DNA from 2 places in the Priestia sp. MDV22-iso46 genome. Region 2 is predicted to be linked to the other one. Evidence: a T-box and tRNA genes for the amino acid it is inferred to sense, from the RefSeq annotation. Region 2 holds a T-box; the other holds one or more tRNA genes.
What was found. The T-box of region 2 lies ahead of thrS (threonine--tRNA ligase). A T-box ahead of a tRNA ligase gene usually reads a tRNA of that ligase, here a tRNA-Thr.
Positions count from the first base shown of each region.

Region 1 (16,529 bases), on a different contig from region 2:
CGATTTACGGATACGGATACCGGATGATGAAAGCATGAAAAACAAGTCGCTTGCATTTCAAATTTGGCTCGTCATCTCCGGTATTTTACTGCTTATTTCAATTTTGCTCGCTATTTTATTCCCAACGACGCTCAGGCAGTTCTTCACGAATGAAATTTATACCACTATTGAAAATGAACAGCATATTTTAAAAGAATACGGCTTGCCAAGCCGCTCAGGTGAATACTACTTTAGCAATGAAGACAGTGAACCAACACTTGGCAATCGAACCGTGGATCATATTTTATTGCCTGAACATGCGGATATCTCTTATTTTTCATCACGGGTGTTGCCTCAAGACTTTTTGAGAAAAGCACAGGAAGATGCAATCAGTCAGCGAAAAATCGTCGCTCGCTATGAAAAAGATCTCGGCAACCGGACGCTTTTTTATGTAATTCGAAAAGTAAGCGTAAACGGACAGCCTGCTTTTTTGCTTTCATTTTCGTGGGATACGTATCGCAACGCGCTCACTTCTACTCTGTTTAAACAGCTGCTTTTTGTAATTTCAATTGTATTTCTGTTCAGCTGGCTTCCATCTATTTGGCTATCAAGATATTTAAGCAAGCCGCTTGTATCGCTTGAAAAAGATGTAAAAAAAATTGCCGAACAAAATTGGCATGAGCCCGTTACAGTCAACCGTTCCGATGAAATTGGCAAGCTAGGCGCCTCGATCGAGCAAATGCGCAAAAGGCTCGTATCTAAAGATGAAGCACAGCAAACGCTGCTTCAAAATATTTCACATGATTTAAAAACACCGGTTATGGTTATTCAAAGCTACGCTCAGTCGATTCAAGACGGCATTTATCCAAAAGGTGATTTATCTCAAACGGTAAAAGTTATTGAAGATGAATCTAAAAATCTTGAGAAAAAAATCCGCGATTTGCTTTACTTAACCAAGCTTGACTATATGTCCACTCATCAGCTTGCACAAGATGACTTTGATTTTACTGCACTTCTTCATGAAGTAGTGGATCGCTTGCGGTGGAGGCGCCCTGAAATACAGTGGGAATTTGACGACGCAAACGCAACAATTAAAGGAGACAAAGAGCTATGGACAAAAGTTCTTGAAAATGTACTCGACAATCAGCTGCGCTATGCCGAGACCAAGGTTTCACTTTCACTTGCTAAACACCAAACGAACGTTCAATGTACAATCAGCAACGATGGTCCGCCGATTGATCAAAGCGTGCTTCAACACTTGTTTGAACCGTTTAAAAAAGGAGCAAACGGTGAATTCGGTATTGGCTTAAGCATTGTAAAGCGTATTGTTACGATGCACGATGGAGCAATTACGGCTGAAAATACAGACACCGGAGTAACGTTTTCACTTACTATTCCTATATAAACTAAAAAAGCAAGGGAGTCGAATCCCTTGCTTTTTTATGAAAAAAATGATGTATAGGCATAAAGAGCCGGTGAACCGCCTGAGTGGACGAACACCACATTTTCATCCTTATTAAAATAACCTTTTCGAATTAAATCAATTAGACCAGCCATCGCTTTTCCTGTATACACAGGATCCAATAAAATCCCTTCCGTACTGGCCACAAGTTTGACTGCTTCCACCATCTCTTCTGTCGGAACAGCATACCCTGGACCTACGTATTCATCCATACACACAATCTCTTCTTTTTTAAAAGGCGTTTTACTATGTAAATGATCATAAAGTTCACTCGTCAGCTTAGCAACTTTTACTTCTTGCTCTTCTTTAGCACGACTGACATTCATTCCAATAACAGATACGTCACTTCGAAGACCTTGAAAGCCTGCCACTAATCCTGCGTGCATGCCTCCGCTGCCGCTTGTGCAAACCACGTGGCTAAGCTTTATTTGCTGCTCATAGCTTTGCATAAGCAGCTCTTGTGCACAGGCAGCGTATCCGGTTGCACCGATAACATTCGAACCTCCTACTGGAATTAAATAAGGCTTATGACCTTTTTCAATTAGCTCTCGCTCTACTTTTTTCATTTCCGCTGTCAAATCAGAACCTTCAGCGACAAACCGCATGTCATGAGCGCCTAATAAATGATAAAGAAAATAGTTTCCGGTCGGCTGATCGCTTGCTTTATTTTCCCCTTCTTCCAGTACGAGCACGCATTTCATTTGCTCTTTTACAGCCGCAGCGAGCGTCAAACGACAGTGATTGGATTGTATCGCACCGCACGTTACAAGCACGTCTGCTCCTTGCGCCTTTGCATCAGCTACTAAATATTCAAGCTTGCGCGTCTTATTTCCGCCCCCTGTCAGTCCAAGCATATCATCGCGCTTCATATAAATTGAAGGTCCATTTAACTGCTGAGATAAAACCGATAGCTTTTCTAAAGATGTAGGGGAATCCGTATATTTTCTTCTAGAAAATTGAGTTAAGTTCATGCTCTCATCCTCTCTTTCATATTTGTTCTATTTTACCATATAGAAGCTTTTGAAGAGCTTTTTACGAAAAGGCTTTCTATAACTTGTATACATAAGAACAAGTAGTCAACATACATTAAACCATATAAACAGTTTGAAGGAGTGTTTTCAATGAGTGAAAAAGCAGTACTTTGCAGCGTCTCACGAGTAGTCAAATCACAGCACATTTTTCCAAATGACCTAAACAATCACCACACCCTTTTTGGGGGGAAAATTGTCGCTGACATGGACATGACGGCTTCTCTTTCAGCAGCTAAACATTCCCGAAAGTCGTGTGTTACGGCTTCCATTGATCACGTTGACTTTATCGAACCCGTCACCGAAGAAGATTTTATTTCATATGAAGCATTCGTTGTTGTTACAGGAAAAAGCTCTATGATTATTTTTGTTAAAGTGATTGCCGAAAATTTGTTAACGGGCATTAAGCGTATTGCAGCTACTTCTTTTCTTACCTTTGTTGCATTAGAAAACGGGAAACCTGCCCCCGTTCCTCAAGTTATTGCTCAAACTGAAGAAGAAAAAAGTCTTCAAAAAGTAGCTCTTGAACGAAAAGAGTCCAAAAAAACGCAGGTTGAGCACAGCAAAGCGATTGCGAGCATTTTATCTAAATCTTTGCGCAGCAGTAATTAAGCTCTTCATCTAAAAAGCAGCTGTCTGCTTTTTAGACGAAGTTTTTTTAGTTTTCACATTGTTATTTAATGTAATATGCGATATATTGGTTTTATGAAAAATGACATTCAACCTCTCAAACGACTTTCTTTAAGAGAAGAAGTCTATCAAACACTTAAACATAATATTGTCATGCTTGAATTTCAGCCGGAACAAAAGCTTCAGGATAAAGAATTGGCTGAGCAATTTGGAGTTAGCCGCACTCCTGTTCGAGAAGCATTAAAAAGACTTGAAGATGAAGGCCTTGTCCAAACGACACCTGGCTCTTCTACAAAAGTGGCTCCATTAAACCTTGAGGAGGCAAAACAATCTTTTATTGTCGTCGCAGCTCTTCATGCACTTGCTGCTAAGCTGGCTTGTAATTCGTTACAAGAAGAAGATATGGGCGAACTAATCAAACACAATCAATCTCTAGAACATGCAATCAAAACAAGAAATGTCCTTAAAGCGATTGAAGCGGATGAAGCATTTCATTCCGTCTTTTTAAAACGGGCGAACAATATAGAGCTAGAGCGTGTTGTAAAACAAACAAGCGCCAAAATTCAGCGTTTAGAAATAGCTCGCTTTTCTTCTCTTTCTAGTCTTGCTTCCGTTGATCAGCACAAAGAAATCATAAACGCTTGTCGTCAAAAAGATGCCGCACTGACAACGCAGCTTGTCGAAACGAACTGGCTGACGCTAGGTGAAGCGCTGACAAGTGAGGAGGAATCCAAGTGAAGCCTCTTTTATTAGGCATTGCTGCATCATTCTTTTTTGCTTTTACATTCGTTTTAAATCGAGCGATGGATTTATCCGGAGGCAGCTGGGCGTGGAGCGCGTCGCTGCGCTATTTTTTTATGGTACCTCTTTTGCTTGTGCTCGTTTATTTTTGGGGTGGTATTAAACCTGTGGTGGCAGAAATAAAAGCCCAGCCGCAAAAATGGCTGCTTTGGAGCACGGTTGGATTTGGCTTATTTTACGCTCCTCTTTGTTTTGCTTCAGCCTACGGTCCCGGCTGGCTTATTGCAGGAACTTGGCAAATCACAATTTTATCGGGGTCTCTCCTAGCTCCTTTGTTTTACAAAGAAGGAAAGAAGCGAGGAGGCATTCCTTTCAAGCAGCTAGGTTTTTCGTTTATTATTTTAATAGGAGTTGTGCTCATGCAGCTTGAGCATGCGACTGAACTGTCGGCCGCTACTGCCTTGCTTTGTACCATTCCCATTTTGATTGCCTCTTTTGCGTACCCGCTTGGCAACCGTAAAATGATGGAGGTGTCGTCACTTAATACGTTTCAGCGCGTGCTTGGAATGACGCTTTCAAGCCTGCCGTTTTGGATTATTCTTTCTGTCTATGCCTACGTGACCGATGGACTACCAAAAACAACTCAGATTTATCAAAGCAGTTTAGTTGCTTTACTTTCAGGAGTATGTGCAACAGTTTTATTTTTTGCAGCAACCGACCTTGTTAAAAAAGATTCTCAAAAGTTAGGTGCAGTTGAAGCTACACAATCGATGGAAGTTTTATTTGCACTGCTAGGAGAGGTCTTCCTTCTATCAAGTCCTTTGCCATCGATTCTTTCTTGGGTTGGAATGGGAGTTATCATAGCAGGCATGGTGCTTCACAGCTACCAAACGAGTCATAAAAAAGCTATACCGCAAAAAGAATTGACCTACTAATCAATAACAAAAAAGAGCGTCTCAGTCGGCGCTCTTTTTGTTTATACAACAGATCTTCTTTCTAAATTGAAGACATTCACCTGCTCAGCATCAAAGCGGCTTAGCAACGAATCTACCCCGTACTCAAGTGCAAAAGCACGTTCATTTTCTGAAATCGGAACGGCCTGCAGGAACGCTACTTTTTTATCAGATAGTTCAATCGTTGAAAAATTATCCCATAAAAACGGCGGAATCAGCAAAATGTGCTGCATATGAAAGCTGTCATCAAGGACTGCAATAACGTCTTTATAAATAGCTCCTGGGAAGATGGACACATGAGATTTCATCATATGGAAAATACAGTTTGCTAAAATAGCAGAATAAATACCGAATTCCTCATGACAAGCCCCAACGATTTCAATTCGAAGCGGGATCCCTCCAACTGTATAGCCTGTCGGACATTGATGTCCACCGAGCGTTGCATACGCGGTTACGTCTTGACGCGGATGGTTTTCACACGCCACAACGTGAATACCATGCTTTTTTCTTTCATCTGAATAATCTTCAATTCGATCCTTTTGACCAAATACATCTATTGCTTTATGTATAATTAATTCTTCATCTTTTGTAAAATTACTCATAAAAAACCTCCTTGCTTGCGACCTTAAAAAGCTCCCTACTGTACAGCATATACTACTGCACTCGCTTACGATATAGTTTTTAGAAAATGTGATAGAAATGTTATCGTTTCGTAACATACTATGAAATTGTACCAAGAAGCAAACAAGAAACCTTAACCAATTTTTTCTTTTCCCATAAAAAATAGAGCCTGCACCATGGCAGCCTCTATTTTTTATGACATTATTATGAAATAATTTGTAATTCTTTTGGGTACTTCGTTAACGTTTCGTATCCATCTTTTGTAATGATTACATCATCTTCGATACGCACGCCTCCGAGTCCTGGAATATAGATACCCGGTTCAATTGTATATACCATGCCTTCTTGAAGCACATCATCATTGTTGCGGCTCATTGAAGGAAACTCATGCACGCTGATGCCAAGACCATGACCAAGACGATGCAAGAAATACTCTCCATACCCTGCTTCTGTAATAATATTGCGTGCTACCATGTCCAAGTCGCCAATGCGAGTGCCGGGCTTGGAAGCTTCAAGAGCTGCCTGCTCGGCGCGCTGTACCGTTTCATAGATTTCTTTTTGCTTATCATTAATGGACTTGTAAGCGACTGTACGCGTAATATCTGAACAGTATCCGTCTAGCACTACACCTAAATCGAACAGAACCATATCTCCTGGCTTTAACGTGCGAAGACCTGGGTTCCCGTGCGCTTCTCCCGTTTTTTCACCAAATAAAACCATCGTTGAAAACGACATCTCACGAATTCCTTTTCGCTTTAGCTCGTATTCAATTTTAGCCAGAACATCCATTTCCGTAACGCCTTCTTTTAAAGCAGCTACGCCTACTTCTACACCAAAATCAGCTAAGGCAGCTGCCTTTTGCAGAATCTCAACTTCACGCTCATCTTTAATTAAACGCAGCTGATTTAACTTCTCTTCTGCTCCGACTAGCTCAGCGTTTGGATATAGGCTAAGCAGTTCTTCGGCTCTCGCATACAGCAGCTGCTCTTTCTCTACAGCAACCTTTTTCACATCTATTACGTTTCGTTTATGTAAAGCTTCTTTAATAAGTTCCCAAGGATTTTGATGGTCTTCATATCCAATCACATCAAACTTCCAGCCGGCTTCTTTTGCTTGTCCCACTTCCATTGATGGACAAACAAGCATCGGCTCCGCTTCGGTAAACACAAATAAGCCAAGCAAACGCTCATGCGGATCCGTGTGAAATCCAGTTAAATAAAATACGTTTTCGGTTGACGAAATAAAGGCCGTTTCTACATTCTTTTCTTCTAGCCACGATACGACTTTTTGTAAACGTGCTTCCATTAAAAAAACCCCTTTCATTGTGCAATATTACTATTATAACATAGTTATTTAGCAATATTGTACAATGAATAGAGGTTAAGACAAAGCCGCGTGAAGAGTAGTAAGCTGCTCTTTAATCGCTTTTCGCTGAATACTTACTTTCATCAGCCAGCCATTTTCTCCGTATCTATAAATAAATTCGTACGTACCTTTAGGAAAATATTCTTTTACCAGCATGTCTCGGTTTTCAACAAATCCGGGATCGCCAATAAAATAGGTACCTTCTTCAAGCGGAAGCTCATGAACTTTTTTTTCTAGCTGCTTCTCTTCGTCTTCGTCATCATCTATCACAATGTGCAGACCGCCTTCATCACGCACAACATCAAATTCACCGTTTTGTTCAAGCTCAAGCACCGGCACCACCTGTCCATTTACCGTCAACAGCTGCTTCGTTCCTTCAAGGACCTGGGACCAGTGATCATCGTATAAAGTAGAAGAATAAAAAATATAGCCCTGAGATTTATATAATAAAAGCAGCTGTTCAAAATGATTTTTTACTTGTTCTTTATCAAACAGAATAACAAAATGCTTTCGATAGAAAAAACTTGTAAAAGGCAGAATAGACGATTGATTAAGCTCTTTAATTATTTCAGCACTATCTTTACCTGAAATAATAGCTCCGGTCAATTCCCCCGCGCCATAAGGTTTCCAATGACTTAACGCCGCTTCTGGAATCAGCACAAGGTTCGAAGATGACACATATATACTCATTCGCTTCACTCCTTTTTTCTACATTTAGACCTATATTTGATTCTCCACAAACAGAGACTTTCCTCTTATTCCATTCTTAAAAGACAGAACTTTTTCCCTAACTATGATAGATTATAACAAATATCCTCGAAAAAAATAACCTTTATTTCCTCTTTCTTCTATTTGTACACTTCTCTTATTTTAGCTGTCTTCACAGATTTACTAGTGAACGTACTTGCTAATCTAATTCCTTAGTGTTAATTTTATTATGTCGTTTTATAATTTTTTGCATAATTGGTTTCAAACAAAAAAGTATTAATATTTTTGAATGCGATGGTGAGACATTTGGAAGAACGTACAGAACGTAAACAACATAAAAGAAAAAAGCAAAGAAAAAAGAAACGCTTTAGAAAGCTACTTCTTTTCTTTCTCATTTTTGTAATCGCCGCTGGTGCGTATGTGTATTATCAATACCAACAAGGGTTAGCAGAAGCAGACGGAGCTTTTGGGAAAGATGGACAATTTGATTTTAATGGTGCAAGTGCCAATTTAGATAGCATGAATGTGCTGCTTCTTGGAATTGACTCTCGAGGTGAAGAACATTCGCGTGCCGATACAATCATGATTGCTCATTATGACAAAGACAGCAATCAGCCTAAAATTGTTTCTTTGATGCGTGATTCATATGTGGATATTCCCGGACATGGCAAAAACAAATTAAATTCAGCCTATGCATTTGGCGGTCCCGAATTAATGCGTAAGACAATTAAAGAAAATTTCGGCATAGATGTAAACTATTATGCCGTTGTTGATTTTAAAGGTTTTTCTAAAGTTGCCGATACGATTGCCCCTGAGGGAATTACGGTTACCGTGCCGCACGAAATGTCATCAGGAATTGGCATGACGCTAAAACCTGGAAAACAAACTCTTCACGGAGATAAATTACTAGGATACGTGCGATTCCGACATGATAGCCAAAGTGATTTCGGGCGCGTGAAGCGTCAACAAGAAGTGATCGGTAAATTAATGGATGAAGCTCTTCAAGTAAAGACGCTGGCGAAAGCTCCTAAGCTATGGGGAGTCATTGATCCATATGTGGATACAAATATTCCGCCAAAAACATTTATTGTGATAGGAAAAGATTTTTTAGTTGGAAATCAGCCAGATTTAAAATCTCTTCGTTTACCGGTTGAAGGTTCCTATTCAAACGAACGAATATCCGGTATTGGTGCTGTTTTAAGCATCGACCTTGAAGAAAACAAACAAGCGTTACAATCATTTTTAAATTAGGAAAAGGTGTCCATTAGCGGACACCTTTTTTATACTATTCAAAAAAACTTCTGTTTTTCCTCCCTATCCTTCAAAAAATTTTCAGCTTCGACAAAAAATGAAGCCATTTTCCTAGAAACAGCCGTTTCTTTGGAGTTCTATTTTTGCTGTTACATGCGTATATGAAAGGAGAAGGACTTCTTTTTATATTTTTTAGCCAAGGAGATGAAATGATGAAATTATATGGTTTTCAAGCTGAAGAAGAGCGTTCCTTTCTTCATTCTACCTATAAAGTAAACCCATTACTTTCTCATACTGGAGATGTCAAAATCAGCTTTTTATCTTTTCAAGAAAATGATTATACCCCTCGTCAAGAAGCTACGATTCCACAGCTTCTTTTAGTCGTTCACGGGGAAGGCTGGGTAGCTGGCGATAACGGACTGAAAATTTATATCAAACAAGGTGAATCAGCATTTTGGAGAGCCGGGGAATCTTTTGAAGTCGGGAGTCTAACGGCTATGACAGGACTACTAATTGAAGGATTAGATATCGCTCCTCAAAAGCTGCTTACTTCTTTCTCACGAACAAACGCAAATTAAAAAGCCGCTGTGACGCGGCTTTTTTTATTATCTTAGTAATCGAGCGTAGCTTTCTGCACTATCTTGAATAACTTTGTCACTCAGATCACCGCCTGCTCCTTGAAATAAAAATGGCGTTTGAAACTTCATACCTGTTAAATTTGCCATAGCTTGAAAAGGAAGAAGCAGATGATTCATTGGGTAACGGTTGTATCCCCCTTCTTGATAAGCTTCTGCAGGGCCCCCTGTCGAAGTAGCTACGACAAACTCTTTTCCCTGAAGTTTAGTACCTTTGCTTCCATAAGCCCAGCCGTATGTTAAGACAACATCTTGCCACTCTTTTAAGAGTGCTGGTGAGCTGTACCAGTAAAATGGAAATTGAAAAACAATACGATCGAATTGAACAGCTAACTCCTGCTCTTTTTCTACATCAATTTTGAAATCAGGATAGTTTGCGTATAAATCATGAACGTACACATTCTCTTCTTTTTTTACTCGCTCTGCCCACGCTTTATTAATACGAGAAGATGCTAAGCTTGGATGCGCTAAAATAACCAGTGTTTTCATTTTGATACTCTCCTTCTGATATTTGTGCTTGCTTTATTCTTTTCTATTTTTATGCTTGCCTCTAACGGCTTGTTCAGTCATTCTTTCCTTTTCCTTCAGAAAATCTGAGTTAGTTTACACTTATAAACTACCAGTATTATCATTCTGCTTCAATAAAATTGACTTTGTTTTTATCACCTTTAATTTTTTTATGTACCCAAAACGGCAGATAAAGGACAAGAAAGCTAAGAATCATGATTCCTTCAATCCATACTAAATACCAAGGATGAGGTCCAAGAACATCCAGTAAGGAAGCGTGCTCTGGCTTTTTCATCATATATAAATAATTCGCCCCGAGTAAACGATTCATAGCATAGATAAAACCTCCGTACAGATTAACAGATACTACGCTTACCCATAAAGAACGAAACGTCGGCTCATATCTGCAGACAGCAATTAGCATACAGCAAGCAAGTACCACACCGCCATGCGATACATAAAACTGCACATAGCGAAACTGGGCATACGCATAGCCGCCAAGGTCCGGGGTAATCATCGCTTGAACAGAGCTGCTGATTCCTGCGAAGTACACAAAATAAAAAAGAAGCCTGCTTTTGGTTATCAGCATAACAGCAGCCAGCAGCACGACTATATCGCTGAGCTGAAGAGGCAAGGAAGTTTCAGCGGACCACTGATGGCAGCTGATTTCCCAAGCCTGGTAGGCTGTTTCTGAAGCAATTAGAATCAGTGAAAGCAAAATGAACACAAACATCTTTTTTCGCAGCTGCTTTCGACACAAAAAAATAAATGCTCCTATGATCACGATAATAGCTAAAGTTACAAGATGTTCAACTGAAAAAAGCTGAAAGGAATGTTGTACAGGATGACACGTAAAAAATGAATTCATAAAAGCGCCTCCCTTCCATCAGAAAACAAATTCGGTACCTTTAGCTTGTTCATAAGGCCTCATTTTCATTAATGCTTCTCCCGCATTAAAAAGAGATTGAGACATAACGAAATCACGCCAATCTAAAGACGGACGAATGGAGTAAATAATCAAGTATGGATCACTTCTTGCACCGCAGTTGATTTCCATGCAAGGCTTCGCTTTCCGCGGGAGTCTTCGCGTTGCCCTCCAATCAACTGCTAGAAACAACTAAAATAAAAAGATCCGAACGATTCATCGTTCGGATCTTCTTTCAACTAACATACTGTTGTCCTAGCTTTTTTCTTCGTTTTTACTCCTTAATTAATCCTTTTTTCACTAAGAATTGATGAGCAACTTCTTCAGCCGTTTTTCCTTTCGCATTTACTTGATAGTTCATTTCACGCATTTCATCATCACTGATTTTACCGCCCAGTTGATTTAAGATTTTTTTCAGTTCAGGGTGCTCTTTTAGCGTATCTTCACGAAGCACAGGCGCTCCTTGATACGGAGGGAAGAACTGCTGATCGTCTTTTAAGACTTTCAAACCAAACTGTTTGATTTCAGGGTCCGTTGCGTAAGCATCAAGCACGTTAATATCGCCTTTTTCTACAGCGCGATAGCGAAGCTTCGGCTCCACCGTTTTAATATTCGGGAAGGTAAGGCCATATTCTTTTTGAATGCCTACATAGCCGTCTTCGCGATCTTTAAACTCAAGCGTAAACCCTGCTTTTACTTTATCTGTTGCATTTGCCAAATCTGAAATAGTTGTTAGATTATTTTCTTTAGCGAATTCTTTTGTTACGGTCAATGTGTACGTATTATTAAACTTCATTGGATCTAAATAGACAAGGCCGAATTTCTTTTGAAATCCTTCTTTTGCCTGCTTGTACACCTCTGTTTCATCTTTGCTGTCCGGCTGTTCCTTTAGATGCGTCACAATGGCTGTACCCGTATATTCAGGGTACAAATCAATTTCCTTGTTACGCAGAGCCTCAAATACAAATACCGTTTTCCCAAGCGACGAACGTAGATTTACTTTCATATCGGTTTGATCTTCAATTAATTCTTTGTACATATTAATTAAAATATCTTGTTCTGCACCAATCTTCCCTCCGATAACAAGGTCTGGTTTTGTTGCGCTCATCGCTGCAAACGGAGAAACAAGAATGAGTATTAATACGATGATCATAATAAACGAGCGTTTTTTGGACCCTTTTTTAGCTGAGTGTTCAATCGTTCGCAGAATTCCATCAAAAATAAGCGCTAATAATGCGGCTGGAATGGCTCCTAATAAAATCAAACTATTATCGCTTCGGTCAATACCAAGCAAAATTAAGCTTCCGAGTCCGCCCGCTCCGATAAGAGCCACGATTGTCGCTGTACCAATAATGAGTACCATCGCTGTGCGAATTCCGGCCATAATGACAGGAAGTGCTAGAGGAAGTTCTACTTTGATTAATCGTCTCCACGAGTTCATCCCCATGGCTTTGGATGCTTCAATTAAAGATGGGTCCACTTCTTTAATTCCGGTATATGTATTTCGTACAATAGGAAGAAGCGAATATAAAAACAGTGCAATAACCGCGGGAAAGGTTCCAATTCCGACAAGAGGAATCAGTAATCCTAATAAAGCGAGTGAAGGAATGGTTTGCAGTACGGCTGTTACGCCAATGATCGGTTCAGCAATGCGGTCATGCCTCGTTAAGTACAGTCCGAGCGGCACTGAAATTAATACGGCGATAACAAGAGCCAGTACGGAAATTTGAATGTGTTCAAGAAGAGCTTGAAACAGTGCATCTCCTCGTTGATCTAATAATGTGCTTAGTGCATTCATTACAGCGTTCCTCCTTCTTTCGTTTTATCAGAAAGAAACGCTAATAGGTTTTTGCGCGTTACAACGCCAATGCGTTTGCTCCCTTTTTTCACGGCTATTGCTTCATGGTCGTAAAGGGCGTCCATTGCCTGCTGAACAGTGGCGGTTGAAGCTAGCTCTTCAGTAGGCTCTACGTCTGGCTGTTCACTTTCTTTGACAAACATATCCAATGTCTCAAATAAAGCATTGCCTTGATTTCCAATAAATGTTTTTACAAATTCATTTTTAGGCTTTTGAATGAATTCCTCCGGGGTTCCAACTTGAACAATTTCCCCATCTTTCATCAGGCAGATACGATCTCCAAGCGTCATCGCTTCGCTCATATCATGCGTAACAAACACAAATGTTTTTTTGATTTTTTCTTTTAAGCTAATAATATCTTGCTGAAGCTGTTCGCGGCTTAACGGATCGAGGGCACTAAAGGGTTCGTCCATTAAAATAACGGGGGGATCGGCTGCGAGGGCACGTGCTACACCTACACGTTGCTGCTGGCCACCTGAGAGCTCAGACGGCTTTCGGTTTCTATATTGCTTTGGGTCTAGTCCTACCAAGGTAAGCAGTTCATCAATGCGCGTTTTGATTTTGTTTTTCTTCCAATGCTTCATCTCGGGTACAATGGCTATATTTTCAGCAATGGTCATATGAGGAAAAAGAGCAATCTGCTGCAGGACATAGCCAATGTTCCAGCGTAACTTATGTATGTTGTGGGCCGATACGAGCTTATCTTTTATGTATAGTTCTCCTTCGGTAATATCATGAAGACGGTTAATCATTTTTAAGGTGGTTGTCTTCCCACACCCACTCGGACCAATTAAAACGAAAAACTCCCCTTCTTTAATTTCTAGATTAATATTTTTCACGGCGGTCGTACCGTCTGGATATTGCTTTGACACATTCTTAAACGTAATCAAATTATCGTTCACACTCCCTGTTGAAATTTAACCCCTAGTTTCGTGTACCCAATACTTAGAGGCAATAAACATTCTTTTAAGAATATTTCTAAATATGATTCATAAGACATAGTGGAAAAGATACACATGTTTTCTCATAGCCTCCTAATAAGGCTATCAAACTGTTAAAGTTTTCACAAGGCGGGGAAGAATAATTCGGAGAAGAATTTTAAAGTCAACACAAATAAAAAAACCTTCTTTCAACAAGAAAGAAGGTTTTTTTAGTATGCTAGCGACAGGGATCGAACCTGCGACCTCTTGCTTACCATGCAAGTGCTCTACCTACTGAGCTACACCAGCGTCTTGGAAAATTATATCACGTTTAAATTTATTTAGGAAGCGCTTTTTTAAATTTTTTTATTGGTATATTCTCTAATTTGCGTCTTCTGAAATTCGCACTTTCTACAAAGTTCCATATTTTATGTTAGAACTCCTTACATAAATTGTGTGAATTTTCTTTTTTTATATTACCCTTAGTAAAAGAGCTTACAAAAGAAGGGAAGAAAATAGATGGAACAACAACCAACCATGACCAAATCAAAAACGGCAACTCCCTACCCAAGAGACTGCACGTTCAGCCTGGAAGATTGGACGACGCTCGCCAAGTATTGGTACCCGGTCGCACGCTGCAGTGATGTAACAGAGAAACCAACGTCCGTAAAACTACTAGATGTAAATCTAGTTCTATACCGCACGACAAACAAAGTAGTAGCGGCTCGTGATTTATGCGTTCACCGAGGCACCCCGCTTAGCATGGGCTGGGTGGAAGATGATGAAATTGTCTGTCCTTACCACGGCTTCCGCTATGCAACGGACGGCGCATGCACGTCGATTCCAGCTCACCCTGATGCCAACATTTCTCCCCGCCTGTGTATGGCCGTCTATCCAGTTATTGAACGATTTGGATTAGTATGGACTTCCCTGACAGGAGAACAAGATAACCTGCCTTACTTCGATGCTTGGGAGGACCCTGATTTTCAGCAAATTGTTTGTCCGAGCTTTGATATCATGGGTTCGGCCGGTCGTCAAATGGAAGGCTTTTTAGACGTAGCTCATTTTGCTTGGGTGCACACGGACACATTTGGTGATCGAAACAACGCCTTTGTGCCTAAATATAAAGTAAGCGATACAGACTATGGGCTTCATGTAGAATATACCAGCACCGTGAGCAATTATTCCAAAGAACAGCAGCATTTAAATCCACCTGATTTTAAATGGCTTCGCGTCTTTGATGTTTATCCGCCGTTTACAGCTACGCTAAAAGTATACTTCCCAGAAGGCGCAGAGCTGTGGATTATGAATGCAGTCTCTCCTATTTCAGCCCGCGAAACACGTTTATTCGCACCAATCGCTCGAAACTTTGACAAAGATTCTCCCGTTGAAGGTGTGTATGACTTTAACCTTCGCGTCTTTGACGAAGACCGTGAAATGGTTGAAAACCAAAAACCTGAAGACTTGCCTTTAGACCTGCAGATGGAAGCGCATATTATGGCTGATCAAACGTCCATCGGCTACCGGAAATTATTAAAGAAAATGGGCTTAAGCTTTAGATATACAAGCTAAAAGAAATCCCCGCTGTCTCAGCGGGGATTTCTTTTTTATTTAGCAAACTGCTCGCGTCCTGCTTTTTCCTTTATCACTTCATCTTCACTTGCCGGCGTGGCGCGTTTCATAAACAATGAAAGAATTAAGGCAACCACCACTAGTACTACTGAGACGGCAAACGCATCGTTAATTCCTTGTACCATTGCCTGCATCCCAATCTGTTCTTTCATTTGAGCTGCCCCGGCTGCCGTTGCATTCGCTGCTCCTGCTCCGCTCATTGCATCTTGAGCGAGCTCTTTTGCATGCGTAGCTGTACGGTTTGACATCACCGTTACTAAAAGAGCCGAACCAATAGCTCCCGATACTTGTTGAAGCGTGTTATTCATCGCAGTACCATGCGGATTAAAGCGTTGCGGCAGCTGATTTAACCCGTTTGTCATAACCGGCATCATCACCATAGACATTCCGAACATGCGAAGCGTGTAAAGCGTAATGAGCGTTGTATACGTCGTATCAAGCTCTAAGTTACTGAAGAAATACGTCGTAACGGCTGTAATCGTTAGACCCGTTACAGCCAGTGCACGCGCTCCGAATTTATCAAATAATTTTCCGGTAATCGGTGACATCACACCCATTAGCAGCGCACCCGGAAGCATTAGTAATCCTGAATGAAGCGGAGAAATGCCTCGTACCGTTTGAACATAAATTGGCATTAGCAGCATGGCTGAGAATAATGCCATTGTGATCACCATTGAAATCGTTGATGATAAAGCAAACATTGGATATTTAAAAATGCGGAATTCAAGCATAGGTGTTTTCAGCTTGAACTGACGCGTAATAAATAAAATCAGCGCCACAGCTCCTACGATAATGGTGCCGTATACTTCCACAGAATCCCAGCCTTTATCCCCTGCTGAGCTAAATCCGTATAGAAGTCCTCCAAATCCAATCGTAGATAACACAAGTGATAGGAAATCCAAATTGATTTCCACTTTTTCTTTTTTGTCTTTTAATAGGAAGAAAGAGCCTATTAATACAATTGCCGCGATTGGCGTAACAAGGTGGAACAGCATTCTCCACTCATAGTGTTCAATTAGCCACCCTGATAATGTAGGACCAATTGCCGGAGCAAAAATCATAACTAAACCGAAAATCCCCATAGCAGCTCCTCGTTTTTCTAATGGAAAACTTGTGAGCAATACGTTCATTAAAAGCGGCATCATAATGGCTGCGCCTGATGCTTGAATAATACGAGCGGTTAACAAGACCGAAAATACGGGCGAAGCGCCGGCAAGTATGGTTCCTGCTGTAAATAAAGTCATAGCCGTTAAAAATAAGCCTCTGACAGAATAGCGCTGAATTAAAAAAGCGGTAGTTGGAATCATAATACCA
Region 1 is NZ_JBZVWT010000002.1:796,662-813,190, reverse strand. Features, by position in the region: gene AC4NPH_RS16085 (response regulator transcription factor) at 1-38, shown strand, start outside; gene AC4NPH_RS16080 (sensor histidine kinase) at 35-1,384, shown strand; gene cuyA (D-cysteate sulfo-lyase) at 1,420-2,412, opposite strand; gene AC4NPH_RS16070 (acyl-CoA thioesterase) at 2,563-3,081, shown strand; gene AC4NPH_RS16065 (GntR family transcriptional regulator) at 3,157-3,837, shown strand; gene AC4NPH_RS16060 (DMT family transporter) at 3,834-4,775, shown strand; gene AC4NPH_RS16055 (suppressor of fused domain protein) at 4,817-5,395, opposite strand; gene AC4NPH_RS16050 (M24 family metallopeptidase) at 5,619-6,719, opposite strand; gene AC4NPH_RS16045 (hypothetical protein) at 6,795-7,469, opposite strand; gene AC4NPH_RS16040 (LCP family protein) at 7,782-8,738, shown strand; gene AC4NPH_RS16035 (cupin) at 8,948-9,316, shown strand; gene AC4NPH_RS16030 (NAD(P)H-dependent oxidoreductase) at 9,344-9,862, opposite strand; gene AC4NPH_RS16025 (YwaF family protein) at 10,002-10,748, opposite strand; gene AC4NPH_RS16020 (hypothetical protein) at 10,767-10,937, opposite strand; gene AC4NPH_RS16015 (ABC transporter permease/substrate-binding protein) at 11,080-12,603, opposite strand; gene AC4NPH_RS16010 (ABC transporter ATP-binding protein) at 12,603-13,553, opposite strand; tRNA gene AC4NPH_RS16005 (tRNA-Thr) at 13,820-13,892, opposite strand; gene AC4NPH_RS16000 (Rieske 2Fe-2S domain-containing protein) at 14,103-15,155, shown strand; gene AC4NPH_RS15995 (DHA2 family efflux MFS transporter permease subunit) at 15,191-16,529, opposite strand, start outside.
Region 1: it has a tRNA-Thr gene. The T-box ahead of thrS (threonine--tRNA ligase) is inferred to sense a tRNA for this amino acid. The anticodon was not compared.

Region 2 (16,529 bases):
ACACAGATTCAAAAAAAGCTGTAGAAGAAGCAATTAACTTCCAAGGTCAAGGAAAAGGTTCATTATTCTTCTTTAATCCTGATAAAACGGGAGATCAATGGCTGCGCCAAAAACAAGAAACAATTAAAATAGGACATCATGTATTTGCAAAATGATGAAAAAGCTAATGGCTAGCTGCGCGCTGCTATTAGCTTTTTTAGTTATGTACATAAAATAAACAGTAGAACAACCTTTAAAATTAGAATTTTATGGTAAAATATAAGAAGTCATTCATACTTAAAAATATGAGGTGATAACGTGGAAGAGAATATGATGTTTGCTTGGATAGCTTCATGGTTAGCTCTTGCTGGTCAGCTCGTTTTTTTTTATGGGAGTAGCGCTTTTTACAGGGGATTGGCGCTATATGATGTGGAGTTTTATGATAAGCATAGTTGTAGGTATACCTAGTATCATTGGTACCTATAAACGAAATCAGCAGCTAAAAGCATACAAAAAATAAGGAATATCGTATTGAAATGAGCTATGAAAGACTTAGAGAAATCCTCCAAGTCTTTTTTGTTTGGGCATAAAAAGACATGAATCGACTCCGTTCTTCTAAAAAAAGTGCTTTTTACATAGTTTATCAATACAGAAAATTTGATAAACACGCGGAGGAGTAAACATGCAGAAGCAGCCTAATTTTTTGTTAATTATCGTGGACGAGGAGCGATTTCCACCCTTATATGAAAGTAAAGAACTAAAGAAGGTTACCCTGTAAGTTTTACTACCCTTAAAACAACACGTGTTCCCGATCAAATTGAAATGTACAATTTGACCAAGGATCCGTTAGAAACAGTAAATCTGGCTCACCCGTATTTTTCGACAAATGAAACAAGGAAAGTTCAGCGGCAGCTTGATGTTATTCTTAAAGAACAAATCAGGAAAAAACGGATTTTTCCGCAAAGTGGAAGCATGAATGATGAGCTTCCCTCTAAAGTTAGATAAAAAATAGTTTCTACGGATTGAAGTCAACGATTTGGGTGAGCAGAAAAAGATGTATTTAATATTTTAGTATATAAATAAAAAACCTGATAATGCTTGTGCTATGTTATTTGTTCTGATTTGGGATAGTATTGGGTTTCACTTCGTTAATACCGCTTAGATAAAACAAATAAGGACTTATAGTATCTTTCTTTTTCGCCTTTATTGTTATGAAAATAAAGGTGAAAATAAGAATGAAATGTAGTCGTTAATAGTATAATAAAAAACTTTTTCAGTCCGTGTATTCTTAAGTAACTTTTCAAAAATTTAAGCATAAAGTAATTCTATACCATTAAAAAATAAAAAATTACTTCTTGACTTCTGTTAAATTTATACACTATAATCGCTTTTAACAACTAATAAACAGTATTTGGCAATGAAAAGGACACGAATTAGATGCTGTTTTCTTCGCAGAGAATAGGGCCACTGGCTGAGAGCCCTTAAGAAATCATCTAATTTACCACCTTAGAGCTATTGCAGGGAACGTGCATAACTGAAACTGCAATCGGTAAAACCGTTATCTTTTTAAGCGTAAAATACGTATGGGTATTTTACGGAATTAGGGTGGTACCACGGCCGCATTCGTCCCTTCACTAGGGATGAGTGCGGTTTTTTATGTAGAAAAAAAGAATATACAAGCAATGAAAAGGACATGAATCATTTTTGAATTTTCTTTACAGAGAGTAGGGTCACTGGCTGAGAACCCTTAGAAAACGAAATGAATTTACCACCTTGGAGCTGCGGCGGGGAATGTGTATACACTGAAACCGCAACCGGTAAAACCGTTATCTTTTTAAGCGTAAAATACGTATGGGTATTTTACGGAATTAGGGTGGTACCACGGCCGCATTCGTCCCTTTACTAGGGATGAGTGCGGTTTTTTTTGTTAAATAAAAACATATTGGAGGAATGAACATGTCAAAACAAATGGAAGCAGAAAAGCGAAATCATCAAAAATTAGGTCAAGAACTGGAACTGTTTATGTCAATAGAAGAAGCTCCTGGTATGCCATTTTTCTTACCTAACGGAATGATTATTCGAAACGAGTTAGAGAACTACTGGAAACAAAAGCATTATAAAGCAGGCTATCAAGAGATAAAAACACCCATCATGATGAAACAGGAGCTGTGGGAACAATCAGGGCACTGGGAGCACTATCATGAGAATATGTATTTTTCAAATGTTGACGAACAAAACTATGCGATTAAACCGATGAATTGTCCGGGAGCCATTTTATTGTTTAGCAGCAAGCGAAGAAGCTACCGAGAACTTCCGATTCGATACGCAGAGCTTGGATTAGTTCACCGTCACGAGCTTTCTGGGTCTTTAAACGGATTGCTAAGAGTCCGTTCATTCACACAGGACGACGCTCATTTATTCGTAGAACTCAGTCAGATCGAAGCTGAGATTAGCCGCATTCTAGCGTTTATCCATGACTTTTACTCACATTTTGGCTTCGATTACAAAGTGGAGCTATCCACACGACCTGAAAAATTCATGGGAAATATTGAAACATGGAACCAAGCAGAAAAGTCGCTTCAATCTGTGTTAAGTGAAAAAGGCTTAGACTATCAGGTGAATGAAGGAGACGGAGCTTTTTATGGGCCGAAAATCGATTTTCATATTTTAGATTCCTTAGGTCGCAGCTGGCAGTGCGGAACAGTTCAGCTTGATTTCTTAATGCCAGAGAAGTTTGACTGTATGTATATTGGAGAAGACAATAAACCTCATCGTCCCGTAATGATTCACCGCGCTATATACGGTTCCGTTGAACGATTTATGGCCATCTTGATTGAACATTACGAAGGTCAATTTCCTCTTTGGTTAGCTCCTGTTCAACTCAAACTATTGCCTATTGCACCGCCGCATGTGGAATATGCATATAAAGTGAAACACGAGCTGGAGTTAAAAGGGTATCGTGTTGAAGTAGACGATCGCATTGAAAAAATAGGGCTGAAAATTCGAGAAGCAGAAATGCAGAAAGTTCCTTATATGGCCGTGATAGGAGATAAAGAAGTGGAAAATGAATCGCTTGCTATGCGAAAGCACGGGAAGAAAAATATAGGAACAGTAAGTGTGGAAGAGGCAGCTGTACACTTGAATAAAGAAAAGAATTCAAACAGAGTTTATTGAAGCTATTTACCTTACTAAATAGAAAAATCCGATTTTTTTAAGTCGGATAGTGATTCCCTTCATCTTGTCTTACACCAAAATGAAGGGAATATTGAACTAGAAGGGTATAAGATAATATATATCAGCAGTATAACTTTTGCCTTAGACAAACGCCGGTATTTTATAAAAAAATTTATCTTATTCCATTCGAATCGTTTGTACAGGATGAAGCTGAAGCCTCATCTGATGGTTTGTTCATGTTCTGCTGATCTCGCTTTTTTTTAGAAGGAGAGTAAAAAAGAAATTTAAACATAAAGTACACTCCTAATGCTAGTAAAATACAGCCAATAAGTAAGTTAAGCATCTCTCTCCGCCCTTCATACACTTCAGTTTTCATCATTATAACACCCGGTAAGATAAAACATTCATTGTTCTGTAAATAATCTCTAGGTCAGGAATTTATATCTGAAGATAGTTAGTAAAAAAGTTATCTAAAAATATATAAAATAATTTTTTAGAATATTATTTTTATTCAAACTTATTATACATAAGCACAATGATAATCTCTTTATTTAGTTTATAAATCCAAAATAGAGCAATATTAAGAAATCGCTTACAAAAACTCTTGAAATATATATAATGATATTAGTATACTAATAGACAAGTTAGTAATTATTTCTATATAATTACTTCTGTATCTGAAGTAAAAACGCGCAGCCAAATAGGGAAAACGTCATTTTCAAGTTTTTTTAAGGGATGAGTGGCAACAGAGAGGAGAGAGTGCAATGGGAAAACTATTTAAAAAGAAGTCAATCGAGCAATTATTAGAACAAAGTCAAAACAAATCTCTAGTCAAAACATTAGGAGCATTCGATTTGACTCTTCTTGGTATTGGAGCCGTAATAGGAACAGGGGTTTTAGTATTAACAGGCTTAGTAGCTGCTAACGATGCTGGACCAGCCGTTATTTTTTCTTTTATATTGGCTTCTATTGTATGCGGTTTTGCAGCGCTGTGCTATGCGGAATTTGCTTCAACTATACCTGTATCTGGAAGTGTTTACACCTATACATATGCAACCATCGGCGAAGTGGTAGCACACTTAATGGGCTGGACGTTGCTTTCTGTCTATTTGTTAACAATGTCAGCAGTAGCAAATGGATGGTCTTCTTATTTTAACAACTTTTTAGAAGGCTTCGGTTTTTCACTGCCAAAAGAATTGATTACGATCCCTGCAAATGGAGGTCTAGTGAACCTTCCTGCTATTTGTATTACACTTCTTATTACATGGCTGCTTTCAAGAGGAACAAAAGAAAGTAAAAAAGTGAATAACTTTATGGTGCTGGTTAAATTATTTATTATCCTTCTCTTTATTATTGTAGGAGCTTTTTATGTAAAACCGTCTAATTGGACTCCTTTTATGCCTTATGGAATTGAAGGTGTTGTGACAGGGGGCGCGGCCGTATTTTTTGCTTTCTTAGGTTTTGATGCCTTATCTACATCAGCAGAAGAAGTAAAGAATCCGCAGCGCAATTTGCCCATTGGAATTATTAGTTCACTTGTGATCTGCACGATTATTTATGTAGCAGTATGCCTTGTTATGACCGGAGTTGTTTCGTACAAAGAACTGAATGTCCCAGAAGCAATGGCCTATGTTCTCCATTCAGTAGGACAAAATGCAGTGGCAGGAGTTATTGCTGCAGGAGCTGTCATTGGAATCATGGCTGTTATTTTCGCCTACATTTATGCAGCAACACGCATTTTATTCTCCATGAGCCGCGACGGCTTGCTGCCAAAAGCATTTGCTAAAACAAATGAGAAAACAGGAGTTCCGACTCTTTCTACTTGGCTAGTAGGGATTATCGGAGCGTTAATTTCAGGGTTTATTGATCTAAAAGAACTTGCGAATTTAGCAAATATCGGAGCTCTTTTAACTTTCGGCATGGTGGGCGTCAGCATTATCATCTTACGTAAAACGCACCCAACTTTAAAACGTGGATTTACAATGCCGTTTGTACCTGTTTTACCAATTTTATCTGTATTATCTTGTTTATTTTTAATGATTAATCTTCCTAAAACAACATGGCTGTATTTTAGCATATGGATTGTGCTTGGTATATTTGTATATGTCGGTTATTCTCGTAAACACAGTCGATTAACAAGTAAAGAAATGAAAAAAGCGAGTTAAAAATAAAAAAAGAGCCTTTCAGCAAAGAAAGGCTCTTTTTTTATTTTTTGTTCGGTTGTTAGAGAATTAGGACGATTGTTCACTATGTTTTTTGCGTGTTTCCACAATAAAAAGACAAGTGCTGATAACAAAAGCCGTTCCTACAAAAATGGCGCCGACCCAAGGAAGTGAAGTAAGTCCCATATGGTTAATAATCACGCCTCCGAAAAAGGCGCCAAAAGCATTTCCTAAGTTAGCAAACGAGTGATTCGAAGTAGAAGCTAAAGCAGGTGCTTCCTGTGCTAAGTTCATAATTTTTACTTGAATACCAGGCATTACAGCAAATGCTGCTGCTCCCCAGAAAAAAAGCGTGATAATTGCTGCTGTTGGGCTTTTAACGGTAAACGTAAAAATAGTCAGCACAATACAAAGAAAAGCAAATATACCTACAACCGAAGGCATTAACTTCCAGTCTGCAAGCTTGCCTCCAACAACGTTTCCGAGCGTAACGCCGCATCCATATAATACAAGTATCCACGTAACGCTATGTTCACTTACTCCTGTAACATCTTCAAGAAGCGGTGTAATGTACGTAAAAACAGTAAATAAACTGCCGCATCCTATTGCGCTTAAAAGAAGCATCACAAGAAGTTTTGGTTGAGTAAAAGCAGCAAACTGCTGTTTTAGACCCGTTAATTTGTCTTGACCAAGCTTTGGAATAAATAGAATAATACCAATAAATGCAATAATCCCCATGATCGTAATAGCCCCGAATGAAGCTCTCCAGCCTAAGTGTTGCCCAATAAATGTTCCCACAGGAACCCCGATGATATTTGCAATGGTTAAACCTGCCATCATCGTTGCGACAGCACTTGCACGTTTATGAGGTTGTACGAGTCGTGAAGCAATAACAGCGCCTACTCCAAAGAAAGTACCGTGACATAATGCCGTAACTAAACGAGCTCCCATTAAAATTCCATAGCTGGGTGCAATAATAGCAATTGCATTTCCGAGAATAAATAAAAGCATAAGTAAACAAAGCAGAAGCTTTTGAGGAAGTCGATGAGTAAAAATGGTTAAAATTGGCGCGCCGATTGCTACTCCTAAAGCATAGCTTGTAATTAGCTGGCCAGCAGTCGAAATGCTAACATGAAGGTCTTCCGCAACGTTAGGCAGTATCCCCATAATAACAAATTCCGTCATTCCAATAGCAAAAGCTCCAAGAGTCAACGAGATGAGAGCAATTGGAAAGGAATCTTTCTTACTGACCTGCTCATTAGCATGCATTGTATTCATGTGTGATCACCCTTTCTGTGTATAAAATTTATATCTCCTTGAAAAGAAGTCAATTACTAATAATACTTAAGTGATGGAGCTTTGACAACCAAAAAAGATGATGTAAGCGGTATCTTTTGGGATTTCTATTTATCTTTATCATATATGAAGACAGTCGGACATAAATTTATTGACAGAATAAAGTTTAGTCCTATAAACTATTTTTAAAGTTGAATAGTTTATATCTATAAACTAAATGAATAAAGGAGAGAAAACAGTGACAAAAAGCAAATTATATCAAGCTGTAGAACTTTTTGAAGAAGTGCTGTTTGTAGGAACAGAAGTAATTCATAGAGAGATCAGCCATAACCTCTTTGAACATGTCTCTAGGCAGCAGTTTGATTTGTTAAATAGTTTAATGATTAAAGGTCCGTCTTCACCTGGCAGTCTTGCAGTCTTGCAAGGTGTTCATAAAAGTGCCATTTCGAATCGAATCAAAAAACTGCTCGAAAAAGGGCTTGTGGAGTGGGACGCTAATGAACTAGAGAGCGATAAACGTTCTAAGCTTATTAAGATTACGGCTGAAGGCGAAAAGGTAATAAATGACGGAAATGCCGCGTGTTTTAGTATCATTGAGAATTTGTTTGATGATGTAGAAGAAGAAAAAATAGATACATTTATTGAAATTCTTACAATGGCAAAAGAAAAGTTAACTACAAAAGGGGAAAGCAAAGAATGAAATTTATTGTGAAATTTAAATGGGTGATTGCGGCCTTCATTTTAGCTTTAACAGTTATATTGATGCTAACGGCACCAAATTTAACAAAGCTCGCAAGTGAAAAAGGACAGTCTCAGCTTCCCGACGATGCCGTTTCATCTAGAGCCAGCCAAATTCTAAAAAATGCCGGAGAAGACAGTAATACCATCAGCATGGTTATCAAGTTAGATAACGCATTAGATAAAGATAGTGAGAAACAAATACAGAAAATCATTGATAAGACAGAGAAAATTAAAGGTGTAAAAGATGTCACAACGCCTTTAACAGATGATCAAGATGTTCGTAATCAATTAATGTCTAAAGACAAAAAAACCGTTTTAGTTCCGGTTACTGTCAGTGGATCGGATGAAAAAGTTGAAAAAATAGCGAATCAGATTTATGATAACGTGCCAAAAGACATTACGGCATATGTAACAGGCGCATCTCTTATTAATCAGGATTTTGCACACAGTTCAGAAGAAGGGTTAAAGAAAACCGAGTTTATTACTATCTTTTTGATTTTAGGTTTGCTTTTACTCGTTTTCCGTTCAGTAGTGACGCCGTTTATTCCTATTTTAATTGTGGGAATCACATACTTAATCAGTCAATCGTTACTAGGGATTTTAGTTAAAAATGTCGATTTTCCAATTTCAACGTTCACGCAAACGTTCTTAGTAGCTATTTTGTTTGGAATTGGTACGGATTACTGCATTCTTTTACTTAATCGTTTCCGTGAAGAATTGGCAAACGGACATGATAAAGTAGAAGCCACGATCACGGCTTATCGGACAGCAGGAAGAACGCTATTTATCAGCGGAATTGCCGTATTTATTGGTTTTGCAGCCATCGGATTTGCCAAGTTTGCCATTTTCCAGTCCGCTGTCGGGGTAGCAGTGGGCGTAGGTGTACTGCTAGTCATTTTATTTACTCTGCTTCCACTTTTTATGGTTACACTTGGAGAAAAATTATTTTGGCCGTCTAAAAAAGTGGCTTCTCATAGCGATAATAAGCTGTGGGGCTTTTTAGGAAAAAAGGCAGTGGCGCGACCGTTCGTGTTTTTAGTCATTACAGCCATTATTACCGTGCCTTTTATTGTAACGTACGACTCAAAAGTATCGTTTGACTCTACTGCTGAAATAAGCAGCGATTATAAATCTATAAAAGGACTAAATGCTATCAGTGATGCACTGGGAGAAGGAAAAGCGTTTCCTGTCAATGTTATTATTAAAGGAGATAAAGAGTTAACAAAGGCGGATGTTATTCCTTATTTAGGAAATATCAGCAAAGCAATTGAAAAAGTGGATCACGTGGATTCTGTTATGACTATCACACAGCCTACCGGAGAAAAGATTGATGATTTATATGTTAATTCACAGCTAGGCTCTGTATCAGACGGAATCAAAGATGCTGTTAAAGGAATCGGAGATGTACAAAAAGGATTAAGTGATGTTGAAAAAGGGCTAAATCAAATAGCTGACCAAACGGGTTCTGCTTCTAAAGAGAAATCTGGTGGGTCGCTTGCACCTGCTGCAGACGGATTAGCTCAAATTAATCAACAGCTGCAGCTTGTCAGCACACAGCTCTCTACAACAGGAAATGTGCAGCAAGCGGTCCCGCAGCTTGTTTCAATCAGTAAACAGCTTACTGCCATTCAAACCGGTCTCCAACAAGCAAATGAGAATCTTTCAGCTCAGCAAGGCCAAGTTGGAACGCTATCAGACAGTATCAATCAGTTAGCAAAAGGAGTTAAAAGTGCGAATGACGGACTGACGAAGATCTCAGATGGCTTAACAAAAGCAACAGATATGCTTGATAACATGAGTGACAGCTCAACAGTTAGAGATACGGGTATTTATCTTCCAGCAGAAGTGATGAAAGATAAAGGGTTTAAACAATCCATCGATAACTATTCTTTTGCAGATGGAAAAGGAGTTAAGCTCAGTGTAGTGCTCGATCAAAATCCATATTCTGAAGAAGCCATTTCAACCGTAAAAAATATTGAAAAAGCGGTGGCAAGCGAAGTCGTTGATACGCCGTTTGAGCATACAGAAATTGTGTACGGAGGGGTATCGAGCTCAAATGCGGATTTAAAAGATTTATCTACAACGGATCTTTCACGCACAATGGTTATTATGATGATTGGATTGTTTATTGTGCTGACCATTTTATTCCGTTCAATGATAATGCCTGTATACATGATTGCTTCACTGCTGCTTACGTATTATACAGCAATGGGAATCTCAGAGCTTCTATTCGTGGATATAATGGGGAATGACGGAATCAGCTGGGCCGTGCCATTCTTTAGTTTTGTTATTTTAGTTGCCCTTGGAATTGACTATTCTATTTTCTTGTTAGACCGTTTTAACGAAGAAGTAAAAAGCGGCGTAGCAGTAGGGATAGTTACGTCTATGAGTAAGATGGGGTCGGTTATTATCACTGCTGCTATTATCTTAGCCGGAACGTTTGGGGCTATGATGCCATCGGGTGTATTAACACTTGTTCATGTAGCAACGGTTGTTATTATTGGTCTTTTACTTTATGGCCTTGTCATTCTTCCGCTTCTTATGCCAGCGATTGTCGTAACGCTTGGAGAAGGAAACTGGTGGCCGTTTATTCGGAAAAAAGAAAAATACAAAGTAGAAGAATAACTTGTATATGCTAGCTGTATCAAAAATCAGATATTTGTTAGGAAATAGTGATAAACGCCTGTATAGCGTTAAACATTATATAGGATAAAAATGAAGGATAGATGAGCGTCATAAGAATGCTCTATCTATCCTTTTTGTATTATTGGAAAACGTGAGTATAGTTTAAAAGCACAATCAAGCAGGTGCTTTTATAAATACAGCTAGTCGAATAAAAGACCTCTTATCAGGAAAACCTATAGTCAAAAACATGAGGGAGGTTCTTTTATGAAATTTGTAAATTTATTCGCTAATCAGCGAGACAAACGACGAGAACAAATGCGCGAAGCAGGAACATGTCCAGATTGCTTAGGGAAACGATTCCACCATATTGGACTTTATTTTGTACATGTTTATGAGTGTCCGAGCTGTCAAGGCAAAGAAGATATGTAATAAAATCTTCAGAAGTAAGGCAAAGGCAGTCTCTATGCAGATTATGATCTGAAACCTTCTTATTTTAGAGAAGGTTTTTATTTTTTTGAAGGTGAACGGTTGCTTGTATGTTTTGTGTTAGCAACCTTTACATATTTATTTTCTGTCTAACTAGATTCGATTAGTATAGTTATTAAGTTACTTTAATGTCTCAAGTTAGCAATTTAAATAAAAAGGAGGAAAGGATGAAGGAAAAAGAGACTCGTAGCTTGCAATACTGTATTTCGAATATTAAATATGAGGAGCTGATGCTAGATGGCAACGTTACATTTAGATAAAGTATATAAAATATATGATAAAAAGAATATCGCCGTAAATGATTTTAACCTTCAGATTAAAGATAAAGAGTTCATTGTATTTGTTGGACCTTCAGGCTGTGGTAAATCTACTACGCTGCGAATGATCGCTGGTCTAGAAACAATTTCAAAAGGTAATTTTTACGTTGATGGAAAGCATATGAACGAAGTAGCTCCAAAAGATCGTAATATCGCTATGGTTTTTCAAAACTATGCTCTTTACCCTCATATGACAGTTCGAGAGAATATGGCATTTGGTTTGAAGTTAAAAAAAATAAAGAGAGATGAAATTGATAGACGTGTAAATGAAGCCGCTAAAATGCTAGGACTAGAGACATATTTAGAGAGAAAACCAAAAGCTTTGTCAGGAGGTCAGCGTCAGCGAGTTGCTTTAGGTCGTGCTATTGTTCGGGAAGCAAAAGTTTTCTTAATGGATGAACCATTATCTAATTTGGATGCGAAGCTGCGAGTACAGATGCGTGCTGAGATTATTAAACTGCATCAAAGGCAGCAAACAACAACAATCTATGTGACGCATGATCAAGTGGAAGCTATGACAATGGCTACTCGCCTAGTTGTTATGAAAGACGGGATTATTCAACAGATCGGAACTCCTCAAGATATTTACAGCCATCCTAGGAATGTATTTGTAGGCAGTTTTATTGGATCGCCCGCAATGAATTTTTTTCGAGGGTATCTCCAAGGCACTTATTTTATAATGGGAAAAACTAAAATACAGCTTCCTGATTTTCTAATACACGCTTTACATTCTCAAGGTCATAATGAGAAAGAGGTCATAATGGGTGCGCGTCCTGAACACATTGTATATCATAAAGAGGATAGTAAGAGAGAGTTGAACAATGAGTTTTGCTTCACTACGACACTAGATATGATAGAGGTACTAGGTGCTGAAACAATTTTATATGCTAGTTTAGAAAAGCAAACGTTTGTCGCTCGAGTGCCTCTTTTATGTGAGTTTGAAGCAGGGGACAAAGGCGCTTTTTCGTTGAATTTAACCTACGTGCATTTCTTTGATGGAGAAACAGAAGAGCGCATTTCTACAAATGTAGATAAAAAAGTTAAATATTCTGATAAATGTATTGACTAGTTAACGATTGCAGTTTAATATAACAATATATAACATTACATAATGTTGTATATCATATTTTATTTAAGGAGTGGGGAAAATGAGCAAAACAGTAGTGAATGTAAAAAGTGATGTGCAAGCCGTATTAAACGAATTAAAAAGCAAGCAAATTCGTAATGTGTTTTTCGTCGCATGTGGAGGATCTTCTGCGATCATGTATCCAGCTAAGTATGTACTAGATCGAGAAGCTCAACATATTACATCCGATTTGTATAGCTCGAACGAATTTATCCACCGCAATCCGCAGCAGCTAGGAAAAGACTCCTTAGTTATTTTATGTTCCATGTCAGGAACAACTCCTGAGACTACAGAAGCAGCTAAGTTCGCTAAAAGCAAAGGCGCTTATGCTGTAGCCTTAACAAATGAACCTACTTCACCTTTAGCACACAGCGCAGATATTTTTATTAAGTATGAATGGGGCAATGATATCGATGCTTTTGAAACAAACTTAGGCGTTTTATATCAGCTTGTATTTGGTCTATTATACGTAGCAGAAAAAAATGATAAGTTTGCAAAGTTAGTTACTAGCTTAGAAAATCTACAGTCTGTTTATGAAAAAGCTCTAGAATACGAAGCGAGCAACGCAAGAAAATTTGCTGAATCACATAAGTCTGAACCGGTTATTTATACAATGGCCAGCGGTTCGAACTATGGAGCAGCATATTCATTCAGCATCTGTATCTTGATGGAAATGCAGTGGATTCATTCTCACGCTATTCACGCTGGAGAGTATTTCCACGGTCCATTCGAAATTATTGATGAAAACGTACCGTTTATCATCTTAGCTGGACTAGACGAAACGAGACCTTTAGAAGAACGCGCCTTATCATTCTCTAAACGATATGGAAAGAAATTAACTGTTCTAGATGCAAAAGCATATGACTTCGAAGGAATTGATAAAGATGTGCAAGGGTATATTGCTCCTCTTGTATTAAACCGTGTACTGCGTCAGTATGCCGAAGAATTAGCTGAAGCACGCAATCATCCTTTAAGTAAAAGACGCTACATGTGGAAAGTAGAATATTAATAATCTCCTAATAAAGATAGAAATCTGTATATTTTCCTTACGAGTTATACTATAATGTTATAAAACATTATAGTATAACTTATATATGAAAGCACTTACAATAAGGGGGTTTCTATATGAAAAAGACAAATTTAATCTTAGCCTCACTTTTAAGTTGTTCTTTAATGCTCGGGGGGTGTGCTGGAAAACAAACGTCTTCAGACTCAGGCACAGGAAAGACAACATTAACATTCTTTCACAGATGGCCAAAAGAACCTGAAAAAAGCTACTTTGAAGAAGTTGTAAAAGAATTTGAAAAACAGCACCCTGATATTGATATTAAAACAGAAGCGGTCTTAAACGATTCATATAAAGACAAAATTAAAGTTATGACAGGCACTAATACCCCTCCTGATGTGTACTTTTCTTGGAGCGATGAGTTTGCTAGACAATTTGTCAGAGGAAACAAAGCCTTAGATTTAACCTCTTATTATAAGAAGGATTCAGCGTGGTCTTCCAAGCTTGTTCAATCTCAAATTAAACCATATACCGTTAATAAGAAAATTTACGGTGTTCCTGTCACAATGGATGGGAAAATGTTTTTTTACAACAAAGATATCTTCGATAAATTAGGATTAAAAGCGCCTACAAACTGGAACGAGCTACTAAATGTTTTAAGCGTGTTAAAAAAGAAGCATTATACAGCTTTAGAATTTGGAAGCCAGGATACATGGACCATTTCTCACTACGTAGGAACCTTAAATCAGCGCATGATAAAGCCTGACGTTCTTTCAAAAGACTATAATTCAAAAACTGGGACATTCACGGATAAAGGCTATGTAAAAGCTCTAGAAAAATTAGAAGAATTAGTTCCTTACTTTAATAAAAATACAAATTCGATTGATCATGAATATGCAAGACAACAATTTTCAAATGGAAAAGCAGCTATGTTTTATGCTGAAACCGCTGAAATTAAGCTTTTCGGTCCAACGAAATTTAAGATTGGCATGTTTAATTTTCCTAAAGTAGAGGATGGAAAAGGAAATGCTACTAATTTAACAGGATCACCTGAAGGGTTTATGATTTCTTCTAAAACAAAGCATCCAAAAGAAGCGATGGAATTTCTTGAATTTTTAACATCAAAACAAATGGGTGAAAAGCTAGTAAAAGAAGTAGGGAAATACAGTGCAGTAAATGATACAGCTAACAGCAGTAATTCAACACCGGAGCAATTAGAAGCAGTAGATAATATTTTACAAGCCAAAGAGATGGCTCCATGGTTTGATATGGCAATCGATGCTCGAATTGCAGATGCTTATTTAACAGGGGCTCAGCTTATGCTAAATGGTGATAAAACCCCTAAAGAAGTAATGAAAGATGTGCAAAAAGCTGCAGCGAGTGTTCGTGCTGAATCTAAAAAGTAAGGAAGTGAAAAAGCGATGTTAAAACGCAATAAGCTAACCCCTTATTTATATCTTTTTCCTGCTTTTGCTTTTTTACTACTTGTGTATATCCCTATTTTTCAGAATATTTGGGATAGTCTTTATGAGTGGAGCACATTTTCACCAGACAAAGTTTTTGTAGGAATAGATAATTATGTGCACTTATTTAAAGACCCTGTTTTTTATCAGGCACTCAAAAATAATATTCTTTATGCGGTCATTTCAATTATTTTTCAAGTGGGAGGCGGTCTAATTGTGGCTGCCGTTTTAGAAGATAAACTTATTCGAAAGTTTTCTCCTTTTTTTCGAACGGTTTATTTTTTACCAGTAGTCGTCTCGATGACCGTTATTGCCTTGTTGTTTACTTTTTTTTACAACCCTGAAGTAGGGCTTCTAAATCAAGTGCTTAAAATGATCGGATTAGACTCATTGGCAAAACCTTGGCTAGGAGACAGTAATACAGCTATTTATGCAGTTATTGCTGTATCTCAGTGGCAGTCTATCGGCTATATCGCCATGCTGTATATTGTAGCGATACAAAAAATCTCACCTGAATTGTATGAAGCAGCTGAAATAGACGGCGCTAATAAATTTAAAATGTTCTTTCATATTACTGTACCGCAAACAAAAGAAATGACATTTGTTGCTGTTATTTTAACGCTCACTGGTGCTTTTACAGTATTTAATGAACCTTATATTTTAACTGGAGGCGGACCGGGTACATCATCTGAAGTCCTAAGTACGTATTTATACAAAACAGCCTTTTCGAAAGATATGATGGGCTACGCTTCCTCAATTGCTACTGTCATTTTAATTATTACGCTGTTGATTTCTCTTGTTCAAATGAAAGCATTTAAAACAGGAAAGGAAGACGCTTGATGCAGATGCCTAAAACAAATGTCACCTTACCTAATGTTGTCAATACAGCCAATAAAGAAAGAAAAAAGAAGAGGTACACAGGTGTAACGATAGTATATGTCGGATTAATCATCTATTTTATCGTCATTGCGTATCCCTTGCTTTGGATGATTATAAGTTCTTTTAAAAGCACGGATGAAATCTTTACTCACAGCTGGTCTATGCCCCATACTTGGCTAATTGAAAATTACGTGACAGCGTGGAAAAGCGGAATATCTTCTTACTTTTTAAACAGTGTGATCGTCACGGGCGCGTCTTGTTTTTTGACGGTCCTGGTCAGTGCGTTAGGAGCTTATGGGCTATCACGCTTTGAGTTTCAAGGAAAAGCTTTTGTCCTTATTATATGTCTCGGAGGACTTATGCTTTCTCCTCAGGTAAGTTTAATTCCTTTGTATAGCATTATTCAAAAACTTGGAATCTATAATACACACTTGGCACTGATTCTGCCTTATGTTGCTTATCGAATTCCTTTAACCATCTTGTTAATTCGAGCTTATTTTCTTTCGATTCCAAAAGAACTGGAGGAAGCAGCTCGGTTAGATGGATGTACAAGCTTGGGGATTTTATTTCGGATTTTCATTCCAATGAGCACGCCCATTTTATTAACAACGACAATTTTGACAGCTTACTACACATGGAATGAATTTATGTTTGCCATTATCTTTATCGACGACGACAGTTTGCGTACAATCCCAGCAGGATTAATGCAATTCAGAGACGCTTTGCAAACAGATTGGGGGGTATTACTAGCTGGACTGACCATTTCAGCAGCACCGATTGTTATGTTGTTTTTATTTATGCAAAAATATTTTATCCGTGGCATTGCTAACGGGAGTGTTAAATAATAGGAGGATAAGCAGATGAAACTAATTGGAGTAGGGGATAATGTAGTAGATTACTATAAAGACCAAGGAAAGATCTATCCAGGCGGCAACGCACTAAATGTGGCCGTATTTTATAATAGATTGAGCAATCATCAGTCTTCCTATATGGGAATCGTGGGGAATGACGAATCGGCAGAGCATGTAGTCAATACTCTGCAGCAAGAAAAGATGGATATTAGCAGAGTAAGAAGAGCTGTAGGAGAGAATGGAATGGCGGTTGTAACACTTGATGAACAAGGTGATCGGATTTTTGTAGGATCAAATAAAGGGGGCGTTCAATCTAGATTAAAACTAATGCTGAATGAATCGGATTTAACCTATATTGGTCAGCACGATCTTCTTCATACGAGCATTTTTAGTCATTTAGAATCTGACCTTCCACTGTTACATA
Region 2 is NZ_JBZVWT010000001.1:546,202-562,730, reverse strand. Features, by position in the region: gene AC4NPH_RS02950 (cell wall hydrolase) at 1-155, shown strand, start outside; T-box leader at 1,388-1,613, shown strand; T-box leader at 1,653-1,881, shown strand; gene thrS (threonine--tRNA ligase) at 1,936-3,153, shown strand; gene AC4NPH_RS02940 (hypothetical protein) at 3,326-3,532, opposite strand; gene AC4NPH_RS02935 (amino acid permease) at 3,918-5,318, shown strand; gene AC4NPH_RS02930 (MFS transporter) at 5,385-6,593, opposite strand; gene AC4NPH_RS02925 (MarR family winged helix-turn-helix transcriptional regulator) at 6,850-7,311, shown strand; gene AC4NPH_RS02920 (MMPL family transporter) at 7,308-9,977, shown strand; gene AC4NPH_RS02915 (hypothetical protein) at 10,242-10,406, shown strand; gene AC4NPH_RS02910 (ABC transporter ATP-binding protein) at 10,701-11,849, shown strand; gene AC4NPH_RS02905 (SIS domain-containing protein) at 11,929-12,915, shown strand; gene AC4NPH_RS02900 (ABC transporter substrate-binding protein) at 13,032-14,318, shown strand; gene AC4NPH_RS02895 (carbohydrate ABC transporter permease) at 14,334-15,215, shown strand; gene AC4NPH_RS02890 (carbohydrate ABC transporter permease) at 15,215-16,099, shown strand; gene AC4NPH_RS02885 (fructoselysine 6-kinase) at 16,115-16,529, shown strand, end outside.